One region of the Streptosporangium sp. NPDC003464 genome, then DNA from elsewhere that is predicted to be linked to it. Evidence: predicted binding sites of a transcription regulator. Region 1 holds the regulator's gene; the other holds the start of a gene.

Region 1 (10,520 bases):
CAGGACCTGCGGCCCCGCCCAGTCTGGAGACGGGCGCCTCAGCGCAGGACGCTGTAGAGCGCCGAGGTCAGCGAGGCCTTGGCGTCGTCCTGGTCGATGGACCACATCATGGAGCCGCCGAGACCCTTGAGGCGGATGTAGGCCGCCTTCTGGACCACCGTGGCCGGGTCGTCGTAGGACCAGAACTCGTTGCCGTCGTAGATCCAGTTGCTGCCGGTCCTCAGGTCGCGGTAGCGCTTGCCGGGCTTGTTCACCAGGTTCTTGTAGTCGTCGCTGCCGGCCGCCCAGGTGCCGGGCGCGGGACCGGTGGCGGTGCCGTACAGGCCGTTGCGGCCGCCGGTGACGCCGGTCCAGCCCTGGCCGTACGCCGGGATGCCGACGATGATCTTCCTGGCCGGGGCGCCGCGTGACAGGTAGTCGCGGACGGTCTGGTCCACGCTGTACTTCACCGGGCTGGGGTCGCGTCGGTCGGTGAGCAGGTTGCCGTTGTGGCCGGTGACGTTCTCCCACGGACCGTGCAGGTCGTAGCCCTGGACGGTGGCGAAGGTGAGGTGCTTGAAGACGTCGCGCACCTCGAAGCCCGCATCGATCTTGGCGGCGGCGGCGGGCAGGTAGGCGGTCAGCTCGCTCCGCCGGTCCAGCTCGTTCATCTGGCGGCGCAGCTCGGCGGTGAACAGCGTGAAGTTCTGCTTGTCCTCGGGCCGGATGACGTTGCCCTCGTTGCCGGAGGAGCCCGGCCACTCCCAGTCGAGGTCGATGCCGTCGAAGACGCCGGCTCCGGCGCCGGGCGCGGTGCCGGGCAGGTTGCCCTTGAGCCACAGGTCCACGCAGGAGGTCGCCAGCTTGGCGCGCCCCTCGGGGGTCAGCACCGCGTCGGAGAAGTATTTCGAGCCCGACCAGCCACCGAGGGAGATGAGCACCTTCAGACCGGGATGCTTGGCCTTGAGCTTCTTCAACTGGTTCAGGTTGCCGTTCAGCGCCTGGCCCTCGGCGTCGCCGACGCCGTCCACGCTCTGCCCGGCGGGGACCGGGCGCTGCCAGTCGGCCCACGCGTCGGAGGAGACGCAGTCGCCGCCGGCGCTGACGGAGCCGAAGGCGTAGTTGATGTGGGTCAGCTTGGCGGCGGCGCCGGTGGTGTCCAGGTCCTTGACGTGGTAGTTGCGGCCGTAGATGCCCCACTGGATGAAGTAGGCGACCCGCTTGAAGCGGTCGCCGTGGTCCGGGGCGGTCCGGGCCTGAGCCGGTGCCGGTACGGCTGTCGCCGTGAGGCCCGCGGCGATGACCGCCGCGAGCGTGTGCCGGAGGAGTCTCTGCACGGGCTTCTCCACTTGCGTCGGGGGATTAACTTATAGGAAACTTTCCTTTAAGTTTTCACGGATCGTAGACTTGGCCGATCTGGGCGTCAACGGTCTGCCGCTGATTTGCTGCATAGGCGGCCGGCGCGGCGCGCCGGCCGCCGTTCCGGGCACCCGGACGGGAGCGGCAGACTTGGTGTCGTGCCATCCACTCTTCCCGACGGTGACCCCGTACCGGCCTCGGGCCGGCTCCCCGACAGCGCGCTCCACGGGCTCGGCGGGCGACCCTTCGGCTTCTACGTCCACGTGCCCTTCTGCGTGACCCGCTGCGGCTACTGCGACTTCAACACCTACACGGCCGCCGAGCTCGGCCCCGGCGCCTCGCACCGGGACTACGCCGACACCGCGATCGACGAGGTACGGCGGGCACGGGCCACCCTCGGCGGGGCGGACCTCCCGGTCGAGACGGTGTTCTTCGGCGGCGGCACCCCGACCCTGCTGCCCGCCGGAGACCTGGTCCGGATCCTGGCGGCGATCGAGGAGGAGTTCGGGCTGGCCCCCGGCGCCGAGGTGACCACCGAGGCCAACCCCGAGTCCGTGGACCGGGCCTACCTGGCCGAGCTGCGCGGCGGCGGGTTCACCCGGATGAGCTTCGGCATGCAGAGCGCCCGCGAGCACGTGCTGGAGGTGCTGGAGCGCCGGCACACCCCCGGCCGGCCGGCGCAGGCCGTACGGGAGGCCAGGGAGGCCGGGTTCGACCACGTGAACCTGGACCTGATCTGCAGCACGCCGGGGGAGAGCGACGACGACTGGCGGGCCTCGCTGGCCGCGGCGATCGAGGCCGGGCCCGACCACGTGTCCGCCTACTCGCTGATCGTCGAGGACGGCACCAGGCTGGCGGCCAGGATCCGGCGCGGCGAGCTGCCCATGCCCGACGACGACGTGGCCGCCGACCGCTATCTCATCGCCGACGCCATGCTCGCCGAGGCCGGTTTCGAGTGGTACGAGGTGTCCAACTGGGCGACCTCGGAGGCCGGACGCTGCCGGCACAACCTGCTCTACTGGACCGGCGGCGACTGGTGGGGCGTCGGCCCCGGCGCGCACAGCCACGTCGGCGGCACCCGGTGGTGGAACGTCAAGCATCCGGCGGCCTACGCCCGGCGGCTGGCCTCCGGCGTCTCGCCCGCGCACGCCCGCGAGGTGCTCACCTCGGAGGACAGGGCGGTGGAGCGGCTGATGCTGGAGCTCAGGCTCGCCCAGGGGTTCCCGCTCAAGGAGATCCAGCGGCCGCCGGTCGTCGCCAGGGCACTGGCCGACGGCCTGCTCGAGATGGAACCGTTCAAGGCGGGCCGCGCGGTGCTGACGCTGCGCGGGCGGCTGCTGGCCGACGCCCTGGTGCGGGACCTGACCTGAGGGCCTGTCCACGCGCCCGGCGGCCGCGTGACGGCCCTCCGGACCCGCGTGAGGGCGGGCCCGGGGTCCGTGACGGGCGCCTGTCCACGCGCCTGGGGGCGGCTGGGGGTCGGGCGTGCGCCGGTGGTCAGCTGACGAAACGGATGTTCATCGGATAGCGGTAGCTCTCCCCCCGGTTGGCCGCGACGGCCGCCATGATCATCAAGGCGAGCGACCCGATCCAGAGCACGAAGATCAGAAGGAAGCCGATCAGCACGAACGCCAGGACCCAGGAGACGAAGTAAGCGATCATCAGGGTGAGCTGGAAGTTGAGCGCCTCGGCCGCCTGGCTCCGCACGTAGGGGGACTCGTCCTTCTTCACGAGATACAGCACCAGTGGGCCGACGAACGAGGCCAGCAGGCCCAGCAGGTGGGCGAGCATGGCCATGGTGGTCTCGTCACGGCTGGGCCGCCAGCCGTAGGCCCCCTGCTGGGGCGGGTATCCGTAGCCGACCGGCTGGCCGTAGCCGCCGGTCGGCTGGCCGTAGCCGCCGGGTGGCTGGCCATAGGCGTCGTACGGCTGGCCGTACCCGCCGGGTGGCTGGCCGTACCCGCCGGAAGGCTGGCCGTATGTGTCGGAAGGCTGGCCGTAGCCGCCGGTCGGCTGGCCGTACGCGCCGGGAGGCGGATACGCCCCCTGGTGGCCGTCCTGGTAGCCGGGCTGGTGCCCCTGGTCGCCGGATCCGTACGGCGGAGCCGCGGGGGGCGGGTAGCCCTGGCCGGGCTGGGGCGGCCATCCGGCCTGCCTGGTGGGTTCCTCGCCCGCGGGTCCGTACCGCGGGCTCTCGGGACTGTCGCTCATTGCCCCTCCTGATGGGGTGCGGGGTTAGTCATCCTGGCCGGGAACCGTCACGAAGTCGATCAGCTCCTCGACGGGACCGAGCAGCTCCGGCTCCAGATCGGCGTAGGTGGTGACCGATCCCAGAATGCGGCGCCATGCCTCGGCGGGCTCCAGATCCCAGCCGAGGGCGGCGATGACCCCTTCTTTCCAGGGTATGCCGCGCGGCACCGGCGGCCAGGAGCCGATCTTCAGCACCGAGGGCTTGACCGCCTGCCAGACGTCGACGAACGGGTGCCCGACGACCAGTACGTGCGGTGAGGAGACCTGGGCGGCGATCCGGCTCTCCTTCGAGCCGTGGACCAGGTGGTCGACGAGCACGCCCAGGCGGCGGCCGGGGCCGGGCCCGAACTCCTCGACGATCGAGGGCAGGTGGTCGACCCCTTCGAGATACTCCACGACCACGCCCTCCACCCGGAGGTCGTGGCCCCAGACCTTCTCCACGAGCGCGGCGTCGTGCACGCCCTCCACGTAGATCCGGCTCTCCTTGGCCACCTGGGCCCGCAGGCCCTCCACCGCGATCGAACCCGAGGCGCTCCGCCTCGGAGCCCGCGGCGCGGCGGTGGGCCGGACCAGCGTCACCACCTTGCCCTCCAGGAGGAACGCGGCGGGCTCCAGCGGGAACAGCCGCCGCCGCCCGAACCGGTCCTCCAGCGTGACGGCCTCCTTGTCGCAGGCCACCACGGCGCCGCAGAAGCCGCCGTCGGCGTCCTCCACGACCAGGTCGAGCTCCGCGGGGACCTGGGGGATCTTCCCCTTGAGGGGGCGCCGCCAGTTCTCCGACAGCACGTCGCGCTCGTACATCACCGGCCGCTCGCTCTCTCGTCAGGGATCAAGTGGACGGTAGCAAAAGCCGTGATCACCTGCCGTAGGCTCCCGGCTGTCCCCACTGCCCCGCCGCGGCGGCGGCCTGGCGCCTGCGGGCGCCGCTCCGCCTGACCAGCACGACGATCGTCACGATGACGGCCAGCAGGAAGCCCAGCCCCGGCACCGCGAACAGCGCGATCGCGCCGCCCACCACCGAATCGGCGACGATCTCCCTGCCGACGCCGAACTTGGCGGGCGCCCCCTCGGAGGTGGTGCACGTGAGCTGGTAGTCGCCGGCCTTGTCCACCCCGATCCGCAGGGCCAGCTCCCAGACGACGCCGTCGGAGGTGACGGTCTGCTGCACGCCCGGCTGCTGGAGCCGGACCTTTTCCGGATCACCCTGGATCTGGCACTCGAAGTTGGTGCCCGTCTCGGCGGAGACGTAGATCGCGGGCTTGTCCGCCGGGTCGAGCTTGACCGTCACGGCCTTGCCCGGCTCGAACGAGCTGGTGGGCGCGGCGTCGGTGATCGCGCTGAAGATGCCGCCGGCGAAACCGGCGATGCCGACGATCACGCTGAGGACGAAGACCAGCCAGACGCCGACGATCCAGCCGATGCTGGGCTTGACCTTCGTCTTCGGCGGCGGCCCCTGGGGTGCGCCGTAGCCGGGGGAGGCGTAGCCGTAGGAAGGGGCGCCCTGGTGCTGGCCGTAGGGCTGCTGGGGGGCGCCGTAGCCGGGGGCGCCGGAGGGGGTGCCACCCGAGGGGGATCCGAAATCGTGGGACATGTCGTAAATTGTGGGTCTTGCCGCTTGTATCCCGATAGCAGTTGACTTGACAGTTGCTTGGGCCCGTCATCCTGACGCCGTGTTATCGCACCCCGTGGGCTGGAGCCGTACACTTGGCACTCGGGAACACAGAGTGCCAGACCTGGTGTTTCACATTCGGTGCAGGGAGGTGAGCACGTTGGTCGACGACCGCAAGCTGGCGGTTCTCCGCGCCATCGTCGAGGATTACGTGTCCACCAACGAGCCGGTGGGCTCCAAGACCCTCGTCGAGCGGCACAACCTGGGTGTGTCGTCGGCGACCATCCGCAACGACATGGCGGTGCTGGAGGAGCAGGGCTACATCGCCCAGCCCCACACCAGCGCCGGCCGGGTGCCCACGGACAAGGGCTACCGGCTGTTCGTCGACAGGCTCTCGCAGGTGAAGCCGTTGTCGAGCGCGGAGAAGAGGGCCATCGAGAGCTTCCTCGCCGGCGCCGTTGACATCGACGACGTCGTGATGCGCACGGTGCGGCTGCTGGCGCAGCTGACCCGGCAGGTCGCCGTCGTGCAATATCCCACGCTGACCAGCTCCACGGTCCGGCACGTCGAGCTGGTCCCGTTGAGCGAGCGCAGGCTGATGTTCGTGCTCATCACCAACACGGGACGGGTCGAGCAGCGCGTGGTCGAGCTGCCCGACGTGGTGGACGAGACCCGTGTCGCCCATCTCCGCGCGACTCTCAACGCCTGCCTCGACGGGTGCGGGCTGGCCAGGGTCCCCGACACGGTCGCCGACCTGCCCGAGCGACTGCCGGCCGAGGACCGGCCGTTCGCGGCCACGGTCCTGTCGGTGCTGCTGGAGTCCCTCGTGGACCGGCATGATGAAAAGATCGTTTTTGCCGGGGCGGCCAACCTCGCGGGAGCCGACTTCACCGTCGGGCTCCGCGACGTGCTGGAGGCCCTGGAAGAGCAGGTCGTGCTCATACGCCTGCTCGGTGAGACCTCCGACCTGTCGGCGCTGACAGTACGGATCGGCTCGGAGAACCCCTACACCGGACTCCAGGGCACATCGATCGTCGTCGCCGGATACGGTTCGGGGGACAAGCAACTGGCCCGGCTCGGTGTGCTGGGTCCGACGCGAATGGACTACCCGGTCACGATGGGCGCGGTGCGCGCGGTGGCACGCTACGTCAGCCAGATCCTGGCTGCATCTTAAGAGGTCAACTAAGTGGCTAAGAGCGACTACTACGGCACCCTCGGGGTGCGCCGTGACGCCAGTGCGGAAGAGATCAAGAAGGCGTATCGTCGCCTGGCGCGGGAGCTGCATCCCGATGTGAACCCCGATCCTGAGACCCAGGAGCGGTTCAAGGACATCACCCAGGCCTACGAGGTCCTGTCCGACCCCAACAAGCGCCAGATGTACGACATGGGCGCCGATCCGTTCTCCTCCGGCGCCGGTGCGGGCCCGGGCGGCTTCGGGGCGGGCTTCCCCTTCAGCGACATCATGGACGCCTTCTTCGGCGCGGCCGGCGGCGGCGGCACCCGCGGACCCAGGTCGCGTGCCCGCCGGGGCCGCAACGCCACCATCCGGGTGGAGCTCGACCTGCGCGAGTCGGCCTTCGGCACCACCCGCGAGCTGGTCGTCGACACCGCCGTGCTCTGCGAGGTCTGCACGGGCTCCGGCGCCGCGTCCGGCACCCACCCCGACACCTGCGACATGTGCCACGGCCGGGGCGAGGTCTCCCAGGTCACCCGGTCCTTCCTCGGCCAGGTCATGACCTCCCGCCCCTGTCCCCAGTGCGGTGGGTTCGGTTCGATCATCCGCAACCCCTGCCAGGAGTGCTCCGGCGACGGCCGGGTCCGCACCCGGCGGACCATCAAGGTCCGCATCCCGGCCGGCGTCGAGGACGGCACCCACATCCAGCTCGCCGGCGAGGGCGAGATCGGCCCGGGTGGCGGCCCGCCCGGCGACCTGTTCCTGGAGATCGTCGAGCGCCCGCACGAGATCTTCGAGCGCCGCGGCGACGACCTGCACTGCACCGTGCAGATCCCGATGACCGCGGCCGCGCTGGGCACCGTCCTGACCATGGAGACGCTCGACGGCGCCGAGGAGCTCGACATCCGGCCGGGCACCCAGTCCGGCCAGACCATCCCGCTCTACGGCCGCGGCGTCCAGCGCCTCAACGAGAACGGCCGTGGCGACCTGCTGATCCACGTCAACGTGGAGACCCCGGCCCGCCTCGACCCGGCCCAGGAGGAGCTCATGCGCGAGCTCGCCAAGCTCCGCGGCGAGGAGCGCCCGCCCGGCAAGTTCGCCCCCGGCCAGCAGGGGTTCTTCTCCAGGCTGCGGGACGCCTTCAATGGCCGCTGACGGCGGCCTCCCCGGGTCGGCCCGGCCCGTCCGCGCCGGCCGGGCCGCAGGCGTCCGCCGGCCCGGCCCGCACCTCCCCGCCGGCCGATGACGGCCCCGGTCTTCCTGGCCGAACCGGCCGACCTGGCCCGGGCGGAGTTCACCTTCGGCGGCCCGGAGGGGCGCCACGCGGCGGCCGTACGCCGGCTGCGGGCCGGGGAGCGGCTCGACCTGACCGACGGCGCGGGCACCGTCGCCGAGTGCGTGGTCCGGGAGGCGGGCAAGGACTCCCTCCGTGTCGAGGTGCTGCGCCGCTACGACGTGCCGGCCCCGCGCCCCCGCCTGGTCGTGGTGCAGGGACTGCCCAAGGGCGACCGGGGCGAGCTGGCCGTGGAGATGATGACCGAGGCCGGGGTCGACGTGATCGTGCCCTGGTCCGCCGCCCGGTGCGTCACCCAGTGGAAGGGCGAGCGGGCCGTCAAGTCTCTGAACCGCTGGCGCTCCACGGCGAGGGAGGCGGGCAAGCAGTCCCGCCGCTTCCACCTGCCCGAGGTGACCGAGCCCGCCACCACCGCCAAGGTCGCCGCGCTGCTGTCGGCGGCCGCCCTGGGTGTCGTGCTGCACGAGGAGGCGGCCTCCCCGCTGTCGTCCCTGGAGCTCCCCGGCGCCGGTGACATCGTCGTGGTGGTCGGCCCCGAGGGCGGCGTCGGCCCGGAGGAGATCGACGCCTTCCGCGCGGCGGGGGCCGTGGCGGCGCTGCTCGGGCCGACGGTGCTGCGCACCTCGACGGCCGGGGTCGCCGCCGCGGCGGTGCTCCAGACGCGCACCGGCCGCTGGTGACGGGCTGGCCGGACTGGTGACGGGCTAGCCGCCGGAGGAGATGGAGGTCGTCGACTCCGTCGGCATCGGAGCCGACTGATCGTCCGTCGGCGGGCACTCCTCGACCGAGCACGGGCTGCCCGAGGGGGCGGACGACTCAGAGGGCCTCGGAGTCGGCGCCGGCGTCCGGCACTCCTCGGTGAGCTCCTCGGGCTCGACCACCGTGCCGTCGGGCGGAGTCGTGGGGCAGGTGGGCGAGGGGGTGGGCTCCGGGGTCGGCGTTGGCTTGTGCGTCGGCTTCGGGCTCGGCTTCGGGTGCGGCGCGGAGGACCTGGAGTGGGTGGGCGTCGGCAGGGGCGCGGTGGCGCCGGGCTCGGGCTTGGTGGCGACCGGGAGCGGATCGTCGCCGTTGGAGGGGGCCCGCGAGGTGGCGGACAGGTCAGGTGGGGTCGAATGGGTGAAGTTGACGTCGTTCACCTGCCGGGTCACCTGCTCGCGGAACTCCGGGACCACCATGACGACGGTGGCCGCGACCAGGACGGCTCCCGCGATCGAGGCTCCGGCGCGCCACCACATCAGCCCGCGGAGCCCGCGTCTTTCCACGCGGGCGCGGATGATCTCCAGGCCGTCCGGGGAGGGAACGACCGAGTCCGCCTCCGCGCTGAGGACACGGCGGAGCAGCTCGCCGTACTCGTCGGGGGACTCGGTCATGACAGTTGCTCCAGTGTGGTCCGTAGGGCGGCCATGCCGCGAGCCGTGTGGCTCTTGACCGCGCCCTTGCTGATGCCCATGGCATGGGCGATCTGCGCTTCTGACAGGTCTCCGTAATAGCGCAGAACCAGTGCCTCCCGCTGGCGCGCGGGCAGGCCGCGGAGTGCCTCGATGACGGCGGACCGCTCGAACTCGCCGATCGCGCCGTTCTCGGCGCTCGGCGCGTCGGGCATGCCCTTGGGAGCGTACTTCTCCACGACCGCCCGGTGCCGAAGCACCGAGCGCGATCGGTTGACGACCGATTGGCGCAGGTAGGCGAGTGCCTTGTCGGTGTCGCGCAGCCGCCGCCAGGCGCCATGGATGGCGACGAAGGCGTCCTGCACGACTTCCTCCGCGGTTGCCATGTCGCGGACGAGCAGCACGGCGAGGCGCACGAGCGACCGATAGTGCGCGCTGTAGAGCGCGGTAACGGCCATGTCGGCGTCCCACCCGACGGGCACCGCCCCGAGCGACCTGTCGGCCAGGAGGGTCTCGGTGGTCACATCAGTGGGACGCTCGGCCTTCCCAGAGGGTTTACGCTCTTCCGGTTCATTAGGGGGCATGACCCAGTCGTGTCCTCGCCAGGCGGCCATATCGTGCGGATCGCAATGGTCTGTAGTTGTTGAAGTTTTGCATACCCACCTTATCCGGGTGGATCTTTCTTTGCTGGAGATGGACCATCACCGATTGACAACGTCACGGACGGATAGGGTGCCTGCATGGTGAGCGAAGCCGACTGCCTGTTCTGCAAGATCGTCGCCGGGGAGATCCCCGCGAAGATCGTTCATGAGACCGACCGCACGCTGGCCTTCCGGGACGTCAACCCGCAGGCCCCCACCCACGTGCTCGTGGTCCCCAAGGACCACTACCCGGACGCGGCCGCGCTGGCCGCGGCCGACGACGGGCTCGCCGACGACGTGCTCAAGGCGGCGCACGCCGTCGCCGAGCAGGAGGGCGTCGCGGCCTCGGGATACCGCCTGGTCTTCAACACCGGCGCCGAGGCCGGCCAGACCGTCCCCCACGTGCACGGACACGTGCTCGGCGGACGCGGCCTGACCTGGCCGCCCGGGTAAAACCGACAAGCGCGATCACGTCGATCACGGATACCATGGCGTAGAAGTCCCACGCCGATATCTGGAGGCGAACAGGCCGAAAGGCCCGTCTATGTCCGAGACAAACGATTCCAGCAGAACATCCCCGCCGCGATCGAAGGGTCCCAGCCGGACCCAGGCGAAGGTGGTGATTCCGGATGATCATTCGATGGTCAGCCTGCTGGGCTCGCGCGACGAGCTGTTGCGGGTCATCGAGGGCGCCTTCCGCGCCGACATCCACGTCCGGGGCAACGAGATAACCATCACCGGCAGCCCGGAGGAGAGCAGCGTCGTGGTGCGCCTGTTCGAAGAGCTGTCCGAGCTCGTCCAGGGAGGCGCCGAGCTGACGACGGAC
Region 2 (20,663 bases), on a different contig from region 1:
TCTCGGTGACCACCGGAGAGCTGAAGGACACAGCCGACATCGCCGAGCGGCTGCGCGCCCTGGAGGGATGAGCAGGCGAGCCGTGCCCGACAAGTGCCCCACGACGTCCGTCCCTGCACAGACGGCGACCGGTGGGGCCGGGTGAAAGGGCTCCCCGGACCGGCCTGGTCACTCGGCCGGCTGTTTGTCGGATCAGACTGCGAGACTCCGCGCATGCATGATCTCGTACTCTCACAGGACGTCACCGCAGCCGGTCCTCTCGCTGCGGTGAGGCGCTCTGCGGAAACGTCTCCTGGTCCCAGCCGCAGCAGGCGGCCGGCGTGAGCGCGTTCGGGCGGTTCAGTCTCCAGGCGAGCCCGGAAGAGTGGTCACCTGTGTGGATCGCTCGCGGAGAGCTCCGCCACCAGCGGTTCGATCTGCCCGCCGGAGTATCCGGCGTGACCTTCGACCGGGCACGGCTGGTGAACGTGGACTTCTCCGGAACGCGGTTCGCCGACTTCAACGTCCACGGTGGCGTATTCCAAAGCTGCGACTTCTCCGGCGCCGTCTTCGAACAACTTTCGATGGGCATCACCGGCATGCGAGGGCGCTGGGACGGGGCCGACTGGCCGCAGTCGATCTTCCGCGATTGTGTGTTCCGGCGCACCCGCTTCGCGCCTTTCACCTTCTTCGGTAACGTCCGGTTTGAAAGGTGCCTGTTCGACCGCTCTCGCCTGAGGGACCAGACGTCCACGTCCGAAGCCGAGTTCGTCGACTGCGTCTTCCGCGGCCGCGTGCGGAACATCAACTTCTGGGGCCGTCCGGCCGACCACCAGGCCGCGCTGGGCAGGGACCACAACGACTTCACCGGCAACGACTTCACCGGCGCGGAGCTCGACTACGTCGCCTTCCATCACATCGACCTCCAGGCCCAGCGCCTGCCCGGCCTGCCCGGCTACGCGCTCCTCGACCGGATCAGCGAACGGGTGGAGGCGGTGCTGCCCCTGGTGGGGAACTGGCCGGACGCACGTCACCGGAAGCAGGCCGGCTTCAGCCTGGAGTTCCTGGCGGACATGGCCCTGGAGCAGAACGACGATCAAGCGCTGGTGAGCCCCCTGGACATGGGCCGGAAGCTTCCGCCCGCGCTCCGCGAGGAGTTGTTCGAGGCGCTCAGGCGCATGCCCAGCGATACATCCCCTGGTTGAGCCGTACCGCCTCGCGGGCCAGGCCTCGCAGGGCCATAACGCGTCCGAGCTCGAACTCGTCGAGCAGTTCCTCCTCGGCGTACTCGCGCAGCCGCGCGTCATCCACGGTGGCGAGCGCGACGACGGTCTCGGGTGCTATCCGGTCCACGCTCGCCGATTCACCGTCGTCCGCAACGGCCTCGCTGTCCCCGAACTCGCTGAGGTCACGTCCGCTGAGCTCCGCGGCCAGCGTGTCGGGCTCATCGAGCCATCCCTTGCAGTCGACGTACGGCAGGTTCGCGGCTCCCGGCCCTCCGGGTAGGACCGATCGGGCAGCCTGCTCGGAGTCCGCCGTGAAGTAGTCGACGAGAACACCCATGGCGACCACCTTACCGATCACGCCCACACCGGCACGGGAGAAGAGCGCACACCTCAAGCGCACACCTCAAAGGGATTGGACTCCCGGGCGAGGACGCCGTGCAGTGTTCGACTCTTCGCTGACTCCAGCCCGCGAGAGCCCCGTGGAGGCCGTACGGCCCGCCTCAGACGGAGAACCGGCCGCATAGTCCCTGATCAGACAGAAAGCCCGATCCCACCATCTGGAGTCGGGCCTTCGTCAGGCTGCTCGACCTCCGCCACAATGATCATGTGATCGATCACTACCGCAGCCTCTTCGAGTGGCACCAGTGGCTGGAGGACGGACTCTGCTGGATCATCGTGCAGCCCCTCAACGAAGAGATCACGGTGGACGATCTCCTCCGGCGGCTGAACGGGGGTCGCGCCCCCGAGCATCGCGTCATGGAGTACCCCACGGAGGAGGCCCTAGATGAGCTCCAGCCCGTGTTCTTCGTCTTCGAAGGCGCAGGAACCTGGGGTTTCCTCGAATTCACCTACGGCATGGCCCCGTCCGGCCGCACCCTCGTCGAGCTCAGCAAGGAGTCACGGGTGTGGATGACGACCTGGCACTTCAAGGGGGGATACACCGTCCTCTACGCGGCCGACGGCAGGATCAGGACGCGGATGGGCGACTTCGTCTTCACCGAGCACATCGTCGAGGAAGGCGATCGGAGCATCCTGGCAGACTTGCGCATCATGCTCGACGGCCTCGACCCGCAGGACTACCGCGGCAAGCAGAGTGCGGCGTTCGCCTTCATGGAAGCGGCCACCGGCATGGGCCTGAAGAGTGAGTGGCTGGATGTGGAGAACGCCCCCGTCGTCATCCTCGACAACCCTGACGCCTGACCCGGGCACCGGCCGATCTCCTCGTCACGATGCGGCCCCTCACCCCCTCCGAGGAGATCTGCTGACTTCCCACTGACTCCGCCCGACCAGCCGGCTTCTCCGCCGCCGACGCTGCCGGTCATGGTGGGGCGATCGTTCGTCTCCGTGGTCGGCGGTCACGGCATGCGCACCAGTGCCGGGTTTCCGGCCCGGCTGCAGGAGAGCGCCGTTCCCTGAGCTCACGCTCGCGATGCTCGCGGATCGAACCCGATCGCGGGCAGAATCGCCTGATCGACGATCGCCGCGAGGTCCTCGTCGGTGGGTGGTGCCCCGGTGTCGATCAGGCGCTTGGTGACGAGGGCCTCACCGATGTCGGCCACGACCGGGGTGAGCAACTCGGCCGGGAAGCGGTCCCGGTCGGCGTAGTGCTGCAGCACGGTGCGGGTGAAGGTGCCCCCCCGGTTGGCGAAGACTCGTTCGAAGAGCGCCTTGGACATCAGCGCGGCGCTCTTCGGGTCGGTGAGGATGGAGGCGACCGCGCGGCCTGCCGGGCTGAGAGCCCACTCGACCATGAGGCGCAGGGCATGGATGAGGTCACCGCGCAGATCGTCGGCCCCGGGGGACGGCTCCTCGACCGGGTGCTGGTGGTAGAGCGCGTCCAGGAGCACCTCTACCGGATCTGACCAGCGGCGGTACAGCGTGGTGCGGGGTGTGGCCGCGCGCCGGCCGATGCCCTCCATGGTCAGCCGTCCCACGCCGACCTCCACCGCCTCTTCCAGGACGGCGTCGTGGATGGCCTTGATCAGTTCTTCGCCGCGTCGGCGCGGCCTGACGCCGTGGTCGCCCATCACCACCCCTTGCCCAGCTACACAGATGTAGCTTACCTTGAGCATTAGCTACATTCATGTATCTAATTACGAGGGGACAACCATGTCCATTGCCCCACCGACTCCCAGGGACGTGGCCGCTCCCGTCGCCCAGCGCGCGCTCGCGCCCGATCTCGCGCGCGGGCTGATGCTGCTGCTCATCGCGTTGGCGCACGCGCACCTGTACCTGCCAGGTCACGAGGTGGGCTTCCGCGGTTACACCCTCGACGGGGGCGCCCTCGACCGCCTGGTCGCCGGCGTGCAGATCCTCCTGGTGGACGGGCGCGCGCTGCCGATGTTCGCCGCCCTGTTCGGCTACGGTCTGGTGCAGCTCGCCAACCGGCAGCTCGCCGCAGGCAGGAACTGGGCTCAGGTGCGCAAGGTGCTGCGCCGCCGGAGCCTCTGGCTGCTGGCGTTCGGGTTCTGCCACGCGTTGCTGCTGTTCTTCGGTGACATCCTCGGAGCGTACGGACTGGTCGGACTCGTGCTCGTCGGGTTCATACGGCGCGAGGACAGGGCCGTGCTGCGGGCCGCCGTCGTCGGGCTCGTGCTGCACGTCGTGGTGCTGTTCGCATTCGGGCTGCTCACCGTCTCCGTACCCAAGGGCGACACGCCCGCCGCCATGGCGGACCCGATCGAGGCGACGGTGATGCGGCTGATCGGGTGGGCCTGGATGACGCCCACCTACTTCGCCGCCAGCGTGGTGCCGGCCTTCCTGTTCGGGATCTGGGCGGCCCGGCGCCGCGTGCTGGAGGACCCGGCGCCGCACCGGGGCCTGCTCTCCCGAGTCGCGGTCATGGGCGCAGGGCTGGCCGTCGCCGGAGGGGTGCCGTTGATGCTGATCGACACCCGGATCTGGACGCCGGCGGACATGCCGGCCGTGGCCGCGTACGCCCTGCACAGCGTGACGGGCATCGCCGGCGGGCTCGCGTACGCGGCGATCATCGGACTCGCCGCCGGTCGGATGCGACGTGGGCGTCCCGGCCCGGTCGTCAGGGCTCTCGCCGCATGCGGTCAGTGGTCACTGACCTGCTACCTCCTCCAGTCGGTGATCTTCGTAGCGGTGTTCGCACCGTACATGGGAGGGCTCGGCGCGCGTGTCGGCGATGCCGCGGCGTCCGGCATCGCCGTGGTGACCTGGCTGGCCACCGTGGTACTCGCCGCGCTGTCGGCCTCCGGCGGGCGGAGGGGACCGGCCGAGACCGCCCTGCGGTGGTTGACGTACAGGCACCGCTGACTCATCTGCCGACCGGTGGTGAACCACCCGCCTCGGACTGGGACCGAAGCCGTTCCGGAAGCCGCCACTTGACCACTGGAAAGATCTGCGCGATCAGTTGCCACTCCGGAGACTGCATCCATTACGCGGAGTTCGATCTCGGTCGGCAGGGCCACGAGTGGCAGTTCGGGGTCCACCGCAAACTCCTCAGCCACGAGGACCTCACGGCGGACATCGTCGGCTCCGCCCTGTTCAAGCTGGAGTTCCGGTCGCCGGTGGAGGCCGTACGGCCCTGCCGGCTCGCCCGGGACCATGGACGATTCCACGGCTGTGACGGTTGCTGAACCGGCCCCGCCTGAGCAGGCGCAGCCTGTACCGGCGGGTGCGGCGGGTGGCCAGTGACGTTGCAGGGCATCTTGTTCATCCCGCACACCGGCGCCGCCTGGGAACACCTGCCGCAGGAGCTGGGCTGACGGCACGCGAAGACCCGCTCCTCGACGAGACCACGTGGACGGCGACGGTCCCGGACGGGTGGGTGGTCAGGCTCCCGCGGGGACGGAGGCGGACGGCGCGACCAGCGGATGTCATCGGCATTTCGCCATCGCTACAGCCTGCCGACATCAAGTCCGTAACAGCAATTAATGGTCGACCGATTTGATCCGACTCGCCAATGCCCCATCACCGCTCCGCCCCTCAGGAGAAAACGTGCGACGTCGCCCTCTCGTTCTTTTGGCCACCGCGGCGCTCATGCTGGTCGGTACTCCCGCCTTCGCGGCCGGCAAGGCGGCCCCGCCCGCCGGTGACCCCGCTCGCGCGACCCTGCTCGCCCGCGCCACGCTGCCCGCCTACACGCCGGCCCCCGGCCCGCCCACCGGCGCCTTCAGCGACCCCAACAACGGCATGACGCCTCCCTACCCCAGCCAGCTGGTGCTCGGGATCTCGTCCATGCTCCTCGACGGCAAGGGCGCGTTCTGGGCCATGCCCGACAACGGTTTCGGGACCAAGGGCAACTCGGTGGACTTCCTGCTCCGGCTTTACCGCTTCACACCGCACTGGGAAACGGCCCGCGGCGGAGCCGGGACCATCGACGTGGGCCAGTTCCTCTCACTCCGCGACCCGGATCACAAGATCCCCTTCAAGATCGTCAACGACGACACCACGGACCGGCTGCTCACCGGCGGCGACTTCGACGTGGAGTCGGTGACCCGGACCCCCGACGGGTCGATGTGGGTCGGCGACGAGTTCGGGCCGTTCCTCCTGCACTTCGACAGCACCGGCAAGCTGCTGCAGGCCCCGATCGCCCATCCCTCGCTCAAATCCCCGAACCACCCGACGTCGGCGGACGGCGAGCCCACGACGGTGCAGGGCAGCCGCGGCTTCGAAGCCCTCGCCTCCTCCCCCGACGGACGCTTCCTGTACCCCTCGGTGGAAGGTCGGCTGACCGATGACGCCAACCCGTTCCGGCGCTACATCTACGAGTTCGACACCCAGAAGAACCAATACACCGATCGTTCCTGGCAGTACCGGACGGACGGCGAAGACTACCGCATCGCCGACATGCAGTCCCTCGACGCCAACCGGGCCATCCTGATCGAGCGTGAGGACGACGAGGGGCCCAAGGCCACCTTCAAGCGCGTCTACTTGATCGATTGGCGCAAGACCGACGCGGACGGCTACCTCGTCAAGACCGAGGTCGCCGACCTGCTGAACCTGCGCAACCCTGCCCACATCGGCTCGGACGACCCCGCCGGGGGTTACGGTCTCGGCGACCCCTTCAAGTTCCCCCTGCAGTCCGTGGAGGCCCTGCTCCCCCTGCCGGGCAACAGGATCGCCGTCATGCAGGACAACAACTTCCCGGACAGCACCGGCCGTGTCCCGGGCAAGACGGACGCCACCGAGATGATCGTGATCGGATTCCCGAAGCGGTAGCACCGAAAGGCGCCGGAAGGGTCTGTCCCCGGAGCTGCTGCGCCCAGGCGACGACCAGCCTCAGAAGCATCGAACAATCGGGCAGGGGAAGATGATCCTGCTGCCGGGCTGGGGCGCCTGGGAGCAGGGCATCATCGTCACTCAGTTGGTCACCCAGCAACGCAGAAGGCCGCTTCCGATCTCTCGGAAGCGGCCTCTGGCCTGGGTGGAGATGAGGGGATTCGAACCCCTGGCCCCTTCGATGCGAACGAAGTGCGCTACCGGACTGCGCTACATCCCCAAGACGTGCACTAGGTTAGCAAACTTCCGGAGCCGCTCGCGCCATTCGGAGCCGGAGATCAATCTCCGACCGCGCGGCGGGGGGTCTCGGCGTACTGGTCGAAGATCTCGTCCCGGTGCGCGGCCAGATCGATGATCTCCGCCACCGGCCGCCGGGCCTCCAGCTCGGCGGCCCGCCGGCGGGCGCGCCTGACACGTTCCGCACGGGCCTGGGCGGCGGCCCTGCGCTGTTCGGCGTCGATCTGGACCGAGACCCGCAGGATGGCCAGATAGGAGCCCAGGAGCACCACGGAGGGCGCCACGGCCCACCAGGGGATCACCTGGACGGCGGCCGTCACCACCGAGGCGAGGACCAGCAGCGTGCACCAGAGGGTCAGCCGCCTGCGCTTGGCCACCCGCAGCGCCCGGCGGCGCCGCTCGGCACGGCGGCGCTCGCCCGGGGCCCGCGCGGGCCGGGGTCCGGTCGCGCCCTCGGGCACGGCGCCGGGCTCGGTGTCGGGCCCAGTCTCGGGAGCCTCGGCCTCGGCCTCGGCCGGCTGCTCGTCCTGGGCGTACGGCTCGGCGCCCCCGTCGAGCTCGTCGAAAGTGGATCGGTCCCGGCGCAACCACATGGGAACGAGGACGCACAACCACATAATGACAATGGCCAGGTACAGAAGAGCGCTGCTCACGGCCACCTCCGGGCAGCATGAAAACGCCTGTGGTCTCTTGGCGTCTTCAATGTGCTCACGTCACGCACCGTAAGACCGCGTGTCACTATTTGACGAGTATTCAGTGCGGTGTGTCGCGAGATCTTCAAACCTCTTCATGCGGAGCGCCACCATGGGCTGCCGCTTCCCGTGCTCTCCGCCACCGCACGAGCAGGCCTCTTGGTGCGTCTTCCACCGTGAGCGCGTAACAAATATGGTCACGCCAAGCACCGTCGATGTGCAGATGCCGCCTTCTGATGCCTTCTTCCCTGAAGCCGAGCTTTTCAACCACTCGGCGGCTAGCGTGATTTTCCGGTCTGATATTCGCCTCCACCCGGTGCAGCCCGGTGGTGAAGAAACAGTGGTCGACCGCCATGGCCACGGCGGTGGGGATGATGCCCCGGCCGGCCAGGGCGCCGTCGACCCAGTAGCCGATCTGGGCCGACCTGGCCGAGCCCCAGACGATGGCGCCGACGGTGAGCTGCCCGGCGAAGGCGCCCTCGTAGGTGACGACCCAGGGCAGCGCGAGCCCCTGCCTGGCCTCCCTGCGGAGGGTGCCGGTCATCGCGATGTAGGGGCCGAGCCCCGTCCGGAACAGGGGGGTCTCGGGATTGCTCGGCTCCCAGGGGCGGAGCCAGTTGGCGTTGCGCAGCCGTGACTCCCGCCAGAGACGAACATCACGCAGGCGCAGCGGCCGGAGTCCCACCGGGCCTTCCGTCAGGGTCACCGGCCAGCCACGAAGTCGATCCACGCCCTCCATCATCCCCCCAAGACACGCCGGCGTGCCATGGAGTCCGCCAGGCGGTTCAGCGGGGATGGTCTCCCCCGCGGATCTGGTCCACGGCGTGCTCCAGCACCGGCAGGAGCACGGCCATGCCGTCGCGGACCCCGCCGGAGGAGCCCGGCAGGTTGACGATCAGGCTGCCGCCCGCCTGCCCGGCGAGCCCGCGGGACAGGATCGAGGTGGGCACCCTGTCGCGGTCCGCCTGGCGGATGGCCTCGGCGATGCCGGGGATCTCCCGGTCGAGCACCCGCCCGGTCGCCTCCGGGGTGAGGTCGGCCGGGGTCAGCCCGGTGCCGCCGGTGGTGACGATCACGTCGTAGCCCTCGGCCACCCCGGCCCGCAGCGCCGCCTCGACCGGATCGCCGTCGGGGACCACCTGCGGACCGTCCACCTCGCATCCGGCCCCCGCGAGGAGCTCCGCCAGCAGTTTCCCGGATTTATCCTCGTATATCCCGGCGGCGGCCCGGTTGGAAGCGGTGATCACCAGAGCTCTCATGCCGCCATCCTCCCAGGCCCGGTCACCGGACTCCCAGACCCGGCCACCGGAGGTCATTCCTGCCGGGTCCACATCCCGGTCGGAGGTCATTCCTGCCGGGTCCACACCCCGGTCTTGCCACCGGTCTTCTCCTCGACCCGGACATCGGTGATCACCGCCGCCGGATCCACCGCCTTGACCATGTCGATCAGCGCGAGCGCGGCGACCGAGACGGCGGTCAGCGCCTCCATCTCGACCCCCGTCCGGTCCGCGGTCCTGACCCGGGCGGTGATCTCCACACCGTCGTCGACCACGGCCAGCTCGACCTTCACACCGTGCAGCGCGATCGGGTGGCAGAGCGGGATCAGGTCGGGGGTCCGTTTGGCGCCCATGATGCCCGCGATCCGCGCGGTGCCGATCGCGTCGCCCTTGGGGATGTCGCCCGACCGCAGCAGGGCCACGGCCTCGGCCGACAGCAGCACCCTGCCGGTGGCGCTCGCCGTACGGACGGAGACGTCCTTGGCCGAGACGTCCACCATGCGTGCCGCGCCGGTCTCGTCGATATGTGTGAATCCACTCATACGGACACCATGCCCTGTGATCCGATGTCGGTGCTCATCGCCCCTGTGATCCGGCGCCGGCGCTCATCGCCCCGGCCCGCCCGCCGGCCGTTCAGAGCGGGATGACCTCCACGGTCGCGCCTCCGGGCAGCTCGGTGACCTCCTCCGGGACCACGATCAAGGCGTTGGCCGAGGCCAGGGCGGCGAGCTGGTGCGAGCCCTGCCCCCGCACCGGTGCGACCGACCCGTCGGCCGACAGGACCGCCCGCAGGTATGACCGCCTGCCCTCGGGCGAGCGGAGCGGCGAGGCGGTCACCGCGCGCACGGTCGGCGCCGGCCCGGCGGGCAGGCCGCGCATCTTCCGCAGCGCCGGCCGGACGAACAGCATGAACGACACGAAGGACGACACCGGGTTGCCGGGCAGCGCGAAGATCGGGATCTGGTCCTCGCCCACCACGCCGAACCCCTGGGGCATGCCGGGCTGCATGGCGACGCGGTCGAAGCGGACCGTGCCGAGCGGGGCGAGCGCCTCCTTGACCGGCTCGTAGGCGCCCATCGAGACGCCGCCGCTGGTGATCACGATGTCGGCCCGCAGGAGCTGGGCGTCGAGCTGGTCGAGGAACAGCGCGGCGTCGTCGGCCACGACCCCGGCCCGGTAGGCCTCACCCCCGGCCTCGCGGACGGCGGCGACCAGGGTGTAGCTGTTGGACTCCCAGATCTGGCCGGGGGCCAGGGGCGTGCCGGGCTCGGCCAGCTCGGCGCCCGTGGAGATCACCACGACTCTCGGGCGGGGCCGTGCCAGCACCCGGCGGCGGCCGACCCCGGCCAGTACGCCGAGCTGCGCCGGGCCGATGAGGGTCCCCGCCGGCAGCACGACGTCGCCGGCGCGCACGTCCTCGCCCGCCCGGCGGATCGCGTTCCCCTCCGGCGCCGACCGGCCGATCGTGACCTGTCCGGTGCCGCCGTCGGTCCACTCGACCGGGATCACGGTGTCGGCGCCCTGGGGCACCGGAGCGCCGGTCATGATCCGCGTGACCGTGCCGGGGCCCACGGCGAGCCGCCCGCCGTCGCCCGCGGCGACGTCACCGATCACCGGCAGCGTCACCGGGACCTGTCTGACGTCCTCGGCCCGTACGGCGTAGCCGTCCATGGCCGAGTTGTCGAACGGCGGCAGCGGGACCGGGGAGGTGACCTCCTCGGCCAGGGTGGTGCCCAGCGCGTGCTCCAGCTCCAGCTCCAGCGGGGCCAGCGCCCGCACGGTGAGCAGGATGTCGGCGAGGTGCTCGTCAACCGATCTCATCGGACTCATCGGGACGCCAGGAACTCCTTCAGCCATGGCATGAACTCCGGGGCCAGGTCGGAACGGTCGGCGGCGAACTGCACCACCGTGCGGAGATAGTCGAGCTTGTTGCCGGTGTCGTAGCGGCGGCCGCGGAACAGCACTCCGTGGACCGGTCCACCTTCGTCGCCGCCGCGTCCGGCCAGGGTGCGCAGGGCGTCGGTCAGCTGGATCTCGTTGCCGCGGCCCGGAGGCGTGTTCTCCAGGACCTCGAACACCGCGGGGTCGATGACGTAGCGGCCGATGACGGCCCAGTTGGACGGGGCCTCCTCCGCCGGGGGCTTCTCCACCAGGTCGGTCACCCGCACCACGTCCTGCTCGGAGGTGGGCTCGATGGCGGCGCAGCCGTACAGGGAGACCTGCTCCTTCGGCACCTCCATCAGCGCGACGACGCTGCCGCCGTAGGTGGCGCGGACCTCGATCATGCGCTTGAGGAGCTCGTCGCGGTAGTCGATCAGGTCGTCGCCGAGCAGGCAGGCGAACGGGTGGTCGCCCACGTGCTGCTTGGCGCAGAGCACCGCGTGACCGAGGCCGCGCGGCTCGCCCTGCCGGACATAGTGGAGGGTCGCCAGGTCGGCGGGCTCGCGCACCTGGGAGAGCCGCTCGTCGTCACCCTTGGCCTCCAGGGCGTCCTCAAGCTCGATCGCCCGATCGAAGTGGTCCTCGATGGAGCGCTTGTTCTTACCCGTGACCATCAGGACGTCGAGCAGCCCGGCGGAGACCGCCTCTTCGACGACATACTGGATCGCGGGCTTGTCGACGATCGGCAGCATCTCCTTGGGAGTCGCCTTGGTCGCCGGTAGGAAGCGGGTGCCAAGCCCCGCTGCGGGAACAACGGCTTTGGTCACAGGATGGAAGTCGGCCATAACCGAAACCATAGTGGAGGGATCCGTGGACAAGCTGAAGCTGCGTTCGACGATCGAGGCCGCGCGGGCCTCGATCCCCGAGGACGAGCGGCGCGCGGCTTCCGTCCGGACACGGGAGACGCTGCTGGACCAGCCGTGGGTCCAGATGGCCGGGCTCGTCGCGTGCTACTGGTCGGTCGGCACGGAACCGGCGACCCACGGGCTCGTCTTCGCGCTGTGGAAACACGGCGCCACCGTGATCCTGCCGGTGCTCCGCGACGACGACGACCTCGACTGGGCGGTCTACGACGGACCCGACACGCTCGCCCCCGGCCGCTTCGGGATCATGGAGCCGGTGGACACCCGGCGGGGCGTCGACGCGATCAGGACGGCCGCCCTGGTCATCGTGCCCGCCCTGGCGGTGGACCGGTCCACCGGCGTACGGCTCGGCCGCGGCGGCGGCTCCTACGACCGGGCGCTGGCCAGGGTCGGCCCGAACGTGCCGACGGTCGCCCTGCTGCACGAGGGCGAGCTGCTGGAAGGCGTCCCCGCCGAACCTCACGACCTGCCGGTCCGCTACGCGGCCCTGCCGAGCGGGATCACCGCCCTCCCGTACGGTGTGCCTGACGACTAGGCCGAATGCGACACAATGGTCCCTGGAGTCAGAGAGGGGGCCAGATGGGATGGGATGTCTGGCTGCTTCTCGGGGCTGGAATCGTCATCTCGGCCATCCTCGCGGTGCGGGTCGCCCACCGGAGCGGCCTGCCGAGCCTCCTCATCTTCCTGGGCTTCGGCCTGATCGTCGGCGAGTCGGGCTTCGGGCTCCAGTTCGAGAACCCTGAGCTCGCCCAGCAGATCGGCCTGGTCGCCCTGGCGATCATCCTGGCCGAGGGTGGTCTGACCACCAACTGGAACCACGTCAAACGTTCCATCCCGACCGCGCTGGTGCTGGCCACCGTCGGGGTCGGGGTGAGCATCGTGGCCGTCGCCGTCCCGGTGCGCCTGCTGCTCGGCATGGACTGGCAGACCTCGCTGCTGCTCGGCGCGATCCTCGCCTCCACCGACGCGGCGGCCGTCTTCTCCGTCCTGCGCCGCCTGCCCCTGCCCCCGCGCCTGGCGGGCGTCCTGGAGGCCGAGTCCGGCTTCAACGACGCGCCCACCGTCATCGCCGTCATGCTGCTGAGCGCCGGCACCTCGCCCAGCCTGGGGAGCGCGCTGCTGCTGGTCGTCTTCGAACTGGCCGTGGGCGCGGTCGTCGGCCTGGCGGTCGGGCCCGTGGGGGTCTACGCGCTGCGCCGCATCGCGCTGCCGGTCTCCGGCCTGTATCCGATCGCGGTGCTCGCTCTGGCGTTCGTCGCCTACGCCGGCGCCGTGCTCCTGCACGGCAGCGGCTTCCTGGCGGTCTACCTGGCCGCCCTCGTCATGGGCAACTCCCGGATGCCGCACCGGGCCGCCTCCCGGGGCTTCGCCGAGGGCGTGGCCTGGCTGGCCCAGATCGGCCTGTTCGTCATGCTCGGCATGCTGGCCAGCCCGTCGGAGATGCCGTCGGCGATCGTCCCGGGCCTGGTGGCGGGGCTGTTCCTGGTCGCGGTGGCCAGACCGCTGTCGATCATCGTCTCGGCCCTCCTCGTACGGCTGGCCCGCCTCGGCCGACTGAACTGGCGAGAACAGGCGTTCCTGTCGTGGGCGGGGCTGCGTGGAGCGGTGCCCATCGTGCTCGCCACCATCCCCTGGGCCGCCCACTCGGTGGCCGAGGGCACCGCCAAGTTCGTGTTCAACGAGGTCTTCGTCATCGTCGTCGTCTACACCCTGCTGCAGGGGCCGACGCTCCCCTTCGTGGCGAAGATGCTCGGGATCTCCACCCCCGACGAGGCCCGCGACCTGGAGGTCGACTCGGCCCCACTGGAGGAGCTCAACGCCGACCTGCTGCAGATCAAGGTGCCGCCGACCTCGAAGCTGCACGGCGTGGAGATCTTCGAGCTGCGGCTGCCCACCGACGCCCAGGTCACACTGATCGTCAGGGAGGGCCGGACGTTCGTCCCCTCCGACTCCACCCGGATCAGGATCGACGACCAGCTCCTGGTCGTGACCACCGCCGCCTGCCGGGACCCGGTCGAGCGGCGGATCCGGGCGATCAGCCGCCGGGGCAAACTCGCCGGCTGGTTCGGCGAGCTGGGCACCTGAGCCCGGCGGGCCGGACCTCGGATCCGGCGGGCCGGACCTCCGGATCGGACGGGCCGGACCTCCGGATCGGACGGGTCGGGGTACCCCGATCCTGCGGGCCGGGCCTCCGGATCGGACGGGTCGGGGTACCCCGACCCGGCGGGCCGGGCACCCGATTTTGGAGGGACGAACCCCTGGTCGGCACCTGATCCGAGTGGAATGCGACAGCTCCGACTCGCGTTTAAGCTTGTCGGCTGCGTACCATTAGCAGTCGCGTCTATAGAGTGCCAATCGGCGCGGACCAACGAGGAGGATCGCGTGCCCACCTACCAGTACGCCTGTAGTGCATGCGGCAACGAGTTCGACATCGTCCAGAAGTTCTCCGACGACGCGCTCACCGAGTGCCCGAAGTGCTCGGGCGAGCTCCGGAAGGTGTTCTCCGCGGTCGGCATCGTCTTCAAGGGCTCCGGCTTCTATCGGACCGACAGCCGCTCCTCGTCCACCAGCACGGTGAGCTCCGCGAGCACGAGCTCCTCGTCGGGCTCGTCCGGCTCCTCGGGTTCCTCCGGCTCGTCGACGGAGTCCGCGTCCGCGTCCTCGTCGTCGACGAAGACCGCCAGCAGCCCGGCGCCCGCGGCCTCCTGAGGCCACCCCTCCCCGGGGCCGGCCCAGCCGCTCCGGGAGCCGGCCCGAGCGCTCCACCGGACAGGCCGGCCACCGAGCCGGCCGGACGGCCGCTCCTGCCGACAGGTCAGCGGCCGGACAGGCGGGGCAGCCGTCCGGAGAACCCGGCGTCGCGCCCCTGAAGCCGGTTCAGCCACTCCTGCCGACAGGTCAACGGCTCGGACAGGCAGGGCAGCCGTCTGGAGAGCCCGACACCGCGCCCCTGAAGCCGGTTCAGCCGCTCCTACGGGCAGGTCAACGGCCCGAACAGGCTAGGCAGCCATCCGGAGAACCCGGCGTCGCGCCCCTGAAGCCGGTTCGGCCACTCCTGCCGACAGGTCAACGGCTCGGACAGGCGGGACAACCCGTCCGGAGAGCCCGGCACCGCGCTCCTGGGACCGGTTCAGCCGCTCCCCGGGCGATCGGCCACCGAGCCGAGCAGCTCCTGGGGTTCGGAGGCCCGTCGGGGTCCCAGCCGCGAATCAGCGGTCCGAACCCTTCACAGGTCTCCGCGACCAGCCGGTCGACCACCTGCCCGCCGGCCGGGGCCGGCTCCAGGACGCCGTCACCGGTCCGGCGGACCAGGCCACGCGCGACGAGCAGCTCCGTGTACGGCCTGCCCCCTTCGACCGTCGCCCCCCGCGACTGTCGCCCCCACCTGGCCGTCACCCCCGCCCGCTCGGCGAGCTCCACGCCCGTCTGAGGCCCCTGGCGCCCAGCCGTGCGAGCAGCCGCGCGGCGCCCGCCGGGCGGCAGGTCCGTCCCGGCCGTGTCGCCCAGGCGGCGGGGGCAGTCCCCGCGCCTCTCCACCTCGGCCGGCCGCCACAGCCCTCGCCCGGCCTCTGCGGGCGAGGATCGCTCGGCGGGCACGGCGCCGGACAGGCCCCCGATCAGGCGGAAGGCGGCACCCGAGGCGGTCACCGAGGCCACCCAGGCCGCTGAGGCCGATGGCATTCCGTTGAAGTCACCAAGACCGACGACGCTCTACTGAGGCCACCGAGGTCACCGAGGTCACCGAGGTCACCGAGACCAACGGTGTTCCATTGAGGTCACCGAGACCGACGGTGCTTCGCTGAGGTCATTGAGGTCGTCGGGACCGATGGTGCTTTGTTGAAGTCATTGAGGTCGTCGGGACCGACGGTGCTTTGTTGAGGCCATCAAGGTCATCGAGGTCCATTGAGGTCACCGAGACCAGTGGTGTTCCGCACCGCGATCACCAGCACCTGCGTCACCGGGCCGAGGCCCATTCCCGGAACGAGTGGGGGAGACGCTACCGCCGACCAGCGGTTCCCACCGAGAGCGATCAGAACGCCACACTTGACGATCTGGTTATCCACAGGCTTAGCGCTTTATCCACAGGAAAGGACTCGCCCTCCTCCGGAGGCGTCCATAACGCTAATCTCGGCGCCATGGTCACTCGCGCGGACATCGGAGTCATCGGCGGCTCGGGCTTCTACTCCTTGCTCGACGACGCCACGGAGGTCGAGGTCTCAACCCCCTACGGCCCGCCCAGCGACGTCGTCACCGTCGGCAGGATCGGATCGCGCCCGGTCGCCTTCCTGCCCCGCCACGGCCGCGACCACCGCTTCCCGCCCCACCGCATCCCCTACCGCGCCAACCTGTGGGCGCTGCGCTCCCTCGGCGTCCGTCAGGTTCTCGCCCCCAGCGCCGTCGGCTCCCTCCGCCCCGAGCTCGGCCCCGGCACCCTGGTCATCCCCGACCAGCTTGTCGACCGCACCTCCAGCCGCGCGCAGACCTACTACGACACCGGCGGCGTCGTCCACGTCGCCTTCGCCGACCCCTACTGCCCGGCCGGCCGCGCGGCGGCCGCGTCGACCGCCCGGTCCTCCCAATGGGACCTGACCGACAGCGGCACCCTGGTCGTCATCGAGGGCCCCCGCTTCTCCACCCGCGCCGAGTCCCGCTGGTTCACCGCCAACGGCTGGACGGTCGTCGGCATGACCGGCTTCCCCGAAGCCGTCCTCGCCCGCGAGCTGGCCCTGTGCTACACCTCGCTGTCACTGGTCACCGACCACGACGCCGGGGTCGAGGCCGGCGAGGGGGTCACCCACGAGGAGGTCCTCGCCTTCTTCGCCACCAACGTCGCCCGCATGCGCACCCTCGTCACCGACGTCGTCACCGCCCTGCCCCAAGACCGCACCTGCCCCTGCGGCACCGTTCTGGACGGTCTCAAACTCCCCTTCGACCTCCCCGAATAGCCACCGCCTCCCGCCCCCTCCTATTCCTCGCCTTCCCCTCCACCGGATATCGGGTCCATCGGATATCGGGTCCCCTCCACCGGATGTCGGGCTCCTCACCCCCACCCCGTCGCCCGGCGGTGGCACCCCGCCGTCCCTCGCCCCATCGATGGCAGGCCCCGCCCGGCCGTACGGCGGGCGCCCTGCCGCCACCCCCGCCCCGCCGTACGGCGGGCACCTCATCACGGGCTCCGCGCCGCCCGGTTCTCCCCGCCTGCTGTCTGCTACCTGTTCCCCCGCAACGGAGCATGGAGCACAGGGGCACAACGGAGTAATGGAGTAATGGAGCCAGTCATGCGTGCCTTCCGCCGTCTCCTCGGCCGTCGCCACCGCCTCATCGCCGCCGTCGTCGCCGCCCTGGCGATGGCGTGCGCCCTCATCGGACTGCGGCCGGACACCGCGTCGGTGACCGTCCTCGCCGCGGCCAGAGACCTGCCCGGCGGCACGCTGGAGGCCGCCGACCTGAAGGCGGTCGCGCTGCGGCCCGACACGGTCCCCGACGGCGTGGTACGGCCCGGCGCCCCGGTCGCCGGGAGGGTCCTGGCCGGCCCCATGCGGCGCGGGGAGCCGCTGACGGACCTCCGCCTGCTCGGCCCCGGGCTGCTGGCCGCCCACGGCCCCGGAACGGTCGCCACACCGGTCCGCGTCGCCGACCCCCAGAGCGCACGGCTGCTGTCACCCGGCGACGTCGTCGACGTCCTGGCCGCCTCCTCCACCTGGGAGGGCGCCGTCCCCGCCCGGACCGTGGCCGAAGACGTCACCGTCATCACCACCCCGGACGGGGAACCTGACCGGGGGGCGCTCATCGTGCTGGCCACCACCTCGGAACAGGCGGTCCGACTGGCCTCGGCCCAGGCCGGCGGGCACCTGTCGATCACGATCAACCATCGCGGACGATAGCCGCCGGCCGCTTCCCCCGCTTCCCCACTTTCCCCGGACTCTCCCGCATCCGGACGGGCCTCCCACGCCCCAGCCGGTCACACCGGCGGCGCGGGTCACCACGACAGCGAGTCCCTACGGCAGAGAGTTCTACAGCAGCGCGTCTACAGCGGAGAGATCTAAAGCAGGGAGCCCAGCTTCGGGTCGTACTCCCAGTGCCAGGGCTCGAACGGGCTGATATAGGCCCACTTCGGGTGGAACCAGCCGAACTTCTTGCTGTTGGCCTCCAGCCAGTTGAACTGGGGTGACCGGAAACGCTCCACGCCCCCGCACAGGTCGACGGCGAGCCCCAGACCGTGGTTGCTACGGCCCGGGACCGCCGCGAAGCCCGGGCGGCGGTAGTAGACCGACTGCTGCTCGGCCAGGTTCCGGTAGCTGTCGGTCACGCACATGGGCCTGCCGAACTGCCGCTTGTACGCCTCGTTGAGGCTGATGAACGCCAGCGCCGCGTCTCCGCGCAGCTCGTTGCCCCGCTGCTGGAGCGGGCACAGGTAGGCCTTGGGGATCAGCCCGTTGGCGAACTCGTTCGCCGACAACGCCTTGGTCGGGGCACAGCCCTCCGCGGGCTGTCCGCCCTTGTCGACCTTCACTCCCAGCTTCACCAGAGCCTGGGTCAGCGATTTCACGATCTTGCTCGAACGGACCCTGAGCGTCTCGATCTCGGCGCCCATCTGTGCCTCCGACAGCAGGGTGCCCGCCCGAAGCTCCTGCGCCTCGGCTGCCAGCCGCTCGCGCTCGACCTGCAGGCGGCTGCTCTCCTGGAGGATCTGATCGCGCTGGGCCACGATCTGGGAGACGGCCGCCATGGCCCGCAAGGTCGACGCGTCGGACGCGCCGGACAGGAAACCGGCCACGTCGCTGCCCATGGTCTGGTGCTGGTAGAGCTGCCCAACGATATCCGACAGCGGCTGCCGCACCTGGGCGAAGGCCCTCTCGGCGGCCTGCAGCTCGCGCAGCTTGGCGGTGAGCTCCTTCTGCGAAGCCTGGATCTTGGCCCGCCGCTGCTCCAGGGCCTTCGTCGCGCCCTCCAGATCCTTGGACGCCTTCTCCGCCTCACGGCGCAACTCCGTGAGGTTCACCGGCTCGCGCCGCAGCCCGTCGAGGCTCGCGGACTCACCACGCGCCCCACGGAGACCGGCCGACTCACCACGCAGCTCGCTGATGCTCGCGGACTCACCACGCGCACCGCGAAGACCGGCGGACTCACCACGCGCCCCGGCCAAGCTCACGGACTCGCGGCTCGGCACGGCATGGCTCGTGGATCCGCGGGCGGCGACGGGCTGGACCTCCGCCGACGCCCGCTGCGTGGCAGCGGCCCCCGGCAAGAGGGAAGTCATGGTCGCGACAACGGCGATCAGACCCGCTGATCGACGAGGTGGCACTTTCGACCCCTCCGTTTGCGAACTCGTGACCTGGGTCAGGCACGCACGTTACTACAGCTGGCTGAGTGCCCGGGCCGGGCCCAGCACAGCCGATATGCGTTGAACACCCCATTTAGCAGCCCGCTCCCTCAGGCCTCTCGCCGCTCTTGCTCCTTACAGACCTCCCACAGCCAGGTATCCCGCCACTCCCCCGGACAGCCGAACCCGCCCTCCGTCTGCGCCGGCTGCGGCGGCGTCCGCCTCACCTGAGGCGGCTCGGACCGCCGGGGCACCACCTTCCGCACGACGTCGGGGACGTCCACCGGAGCGGCGTCCGCCGCCGAGCGCCGCACGTCGGCCACAACCGGGGACGTCCACCCCCCGTACGCCTGGACCGGATCCGGGGAAGGAGAGGGCGAGGGAGGAGGCACCAACCTCGGCTTCAGGATCACATCCCGGCCGGGCGCCACCACCGACGCCACGGCGGGTCCGCCCCCCTGAGCCACCACCCCCCGGGGCCCCACCTTGGCGACGTCCCCCCGGAGGACCCGGTCATATCCGGTGAGCTCGGCCACCAGAAGACCGCCCGCCAGAAGCGCGGGCGCCAGCATCGCCCCACACAGCACCAGCGGCCGCAGCGCGCGATGCCCTCGGATACGCTTCCGTCGCCGTTCGATCACGGAGCGCGACATTAGCCATCCCAAACCCCGGATCTGTGCCCACTTGCCGCCCTTTTACCGCAGCTCAGCGAAGCGATAACCCGCCATCCACCCCTCACCCACCCACCGACCGCACACGCACTCGCCATTTTCGCTACTCTTACCTGTAGCCCCTGCCTCCGTAGCTCAGGGGATAGAGCACCGCTCTCCTAAAGCGGGTGTCGCATGTTCGAATCATGCCGGGGGCACTCTCTTGACCAGCGATCATGCCCTTGACCTGGGCATGTCTTTTCGATCGCCATCCAGCTCTGTGCAGTCATGTGCCAGCGTAGGCAGCCGTATGTCAGTGGCTGTGGGATATGCGTGGGATGGATCTCGGAGCGTTTCCGCAGGTTGTCTCGCCCCTGAGTGGGCCGTGGTCACCGATCCCACAGCACCGGCCGGCAGCCGGAGCACGGGCCTACGGGGCGAAGCCGACCCCGCCTAGGATCGGGCATCGTGCAGCGATTGGCGCTCTTCGACCTCGACAACACACTCATCGATCTGGACGCCGCCTTCCTGCTGTGGGCGCACGAGTTCGCCGAAGGGCATCGACTCAGCCGGAAGGCCGTCGACCACCTGGTCAAGCTGGACCGCAACGGCCTGCCCCACCGCGAGCTGTTCTTCACCAAGGTGCGCGAGCGGTTCAAGCTGTCCGCTTCGGCAGCGGATCTGTGGGCCGCGTACCGCCACCGGATGCCCCACCTTGTCAAGTGTCGTCCCGAGGTCATAGCCGCGCTGACAGAGCTGCGCGCGTCCGGATGGCGGGTCGGGATCGTCACCAACGGGACAGCGGACAACCAGCTCGGCAAGATCCAGCGGACGGGCCTGGCCGATGCCGTCGACGGCTACGCGCTCTCGGGCGTCGAGGGCATCCGCAAGCCCGACGTCGGCCTATTCGAGATCGCCGCCAAGCGATGCGGTATGAGTCTCGTCGGCGGGGGCTGGATGGTCGGCGACCACCCCGTCGCGGACATCGGCGGAGGACACGCGGCCGGCCTGCGAACGGTCTGGATCGACCGCGGAACCCGGGCCGGTCATGAGCGCCCCCCCGGACCACGTGGTCACCGACGTGATCCACGCGATGGACATCCTGCGCGCCGCCGATGAATGATCTTCCGGAGAGCTACCGAACACCCGGTAAGACGCAGAGAGGCTCTGCCATGAGCAGCGAAGCCCCAGAGAGGCAGGACAACTTCGGCGCATCCGACCCTG

The links. Region 1 encodes HrcA, which represses chaperone genes, less so after heat shock. Its sites were predicted from a motif close to TTGGCACTCTCNNNNNGAGAGTGCCAA; they were not measured.
Region 2: ACWDS7_RS02075 (FmdB family zinc ribbon protein) is a predicted target of HrcA. The motif match lies at 13,794-13,820, and genes of this name have one in related genera.

The regions. Positions count from the first base shown of each region.
Region 1 covers NZ_JBSFPS010000081.1:158-10,677, forward strand. Annotated here, with positions in the region: gene ACWDS7_RS19450 (glycoside hydrolase family 18 protein) at 39-1,316, opposite strand; gene hemW (radical SAM family heme chaperone HemW) at 1,497-2,708, shown strand; gene ACWDS7_RS19460 (DUF4870 domain-containing protein) at 2,836-3,549, opposite strand; gene ACWDS7_RS19465 (DUF3097 domain-containing protein) at 3,574-4,389, opposite strand; gene ACWDS7_RS19470 (hypothetical protein) at 4,445-5,179, opposite strand; gene hrcA (heat-inducible transcriptional repressor HrcA) at 5,358-6,371, shown strand; gene dnaJ (molecular chaperone DnaJ) at 6,384-7,526, shown strand; gene ACWDS7_RS19485 (16S rRNA (uracil(1498)-N(3))-methyltransferase) at 7,614-8,345, shown strand; gene ACWDS7_RS19490 (hypothetical protein) at 8,370-9,035, opposite strand; gene ACWDS7_RS19495 (SigE family RNA polymerase sigma factor) at 9,032-9,511, opposite strand; gene ACWDS7_RS19500 (histidine triad nucleotide-binding protein) at 9,797-10,147, shown strand; gene ACWDS7_RS19505 (PhoH family protein) at 10,239-10,520, shown strand, end outside.
Region 2 covers NZ_JBSFPS010000005.1:16,298-36,960, forward strand. Annotated here, with positions in the region: gene ACWDS7_RS01990 (hypothetical protein) at 1-71, shown strand, start outside; gene ACWDS7_RS01995 (pentapeptide repeat-containing protein) at 375-1,184, shown strand; gene ACWDS7_RS02000 (hypothetical protein) at 1,150-1,542, opposite strand; gene ACWDS7_RS02005 (hypothetical protein) at 1,812-2,405, shown strand; gene ACWDS7_RS02010 (TetR/AcrR family transcriptional regulator) at 2,624-3,232, opposite strand; gene ACWDS7_RS02015 (DUF418 domain-containing protein) at 3,315-4,487, shown strand; gene ACWDS7_RS02020 (hypothetical protein) at 4,556-4,810, shown strand; gene ACWDS7_RS02025 (esterase-like activity of phytase family protein) at 5,172-6,395, shown strand; tRNA gene ACWDS7_RS02030 (tRNA-Ala) at 6,602-6,675, opposite strand; gene sepX (divisome protein SepX/GlpR) at 6,734-7,351, opposite strand; gene ACWDS7_RS02040 (GNAT family N-acetyltransferase) at 7,470-8,123, opposite strand; gene ACWDS7_RS02045 (MogA/MoaB family molybdenum cofactor biosynthesis protein) at 8,170-8,643, opposite strand; gene moaC (cyclic pyranopterin monophosphate synthase MoaC) at 8,730-9,203, opposite strand; gene glp (molybdotransferase-like divisome protein Glp) at 9,295-10,482, opposite strand; gene galU (UTP--glucose-1-phosphate uridylyltransferase GalU) at 10,488-11,387, opposite strand; gene ACWDS7_RS02065 (5-formyltetrahydrofolate cyclo-ligase) at 11,413-12,000, shown strand; gene ACWDS7_RS02070 (potassium/proton antiporter) at 12,045-13,550, shown strand; gene ACWDS7_RS02075 (FmdB family zinc ribbon protein) at 13,848-14,174, shown strand; gene ACWDS7_RS02080 (S-methyl-5'-thioadenosine phosphorylase) at 15,602-16,411, shown strand; gene ACWDS7_RS02085 (RcpC/CpaB family pilus assembly protein) at 16,745-17,350, shown strand; gene ACWDS7_RS02090 (D-alanyl-D-alanine carboxypeptidase family protein) at 17,509-18,468, opposite strand; tRNA gene ACWDS7_RS02095 (tRNA-Arg) at 19,585-19,657, shown strand; gene ACWDS7_RS02100 (HAD family hydrolase) at 19,908-20,558, shown strand; gene ACWDS7_RS02105 (hypothetical protein) at 20,612-20,663, shown strand, end outside.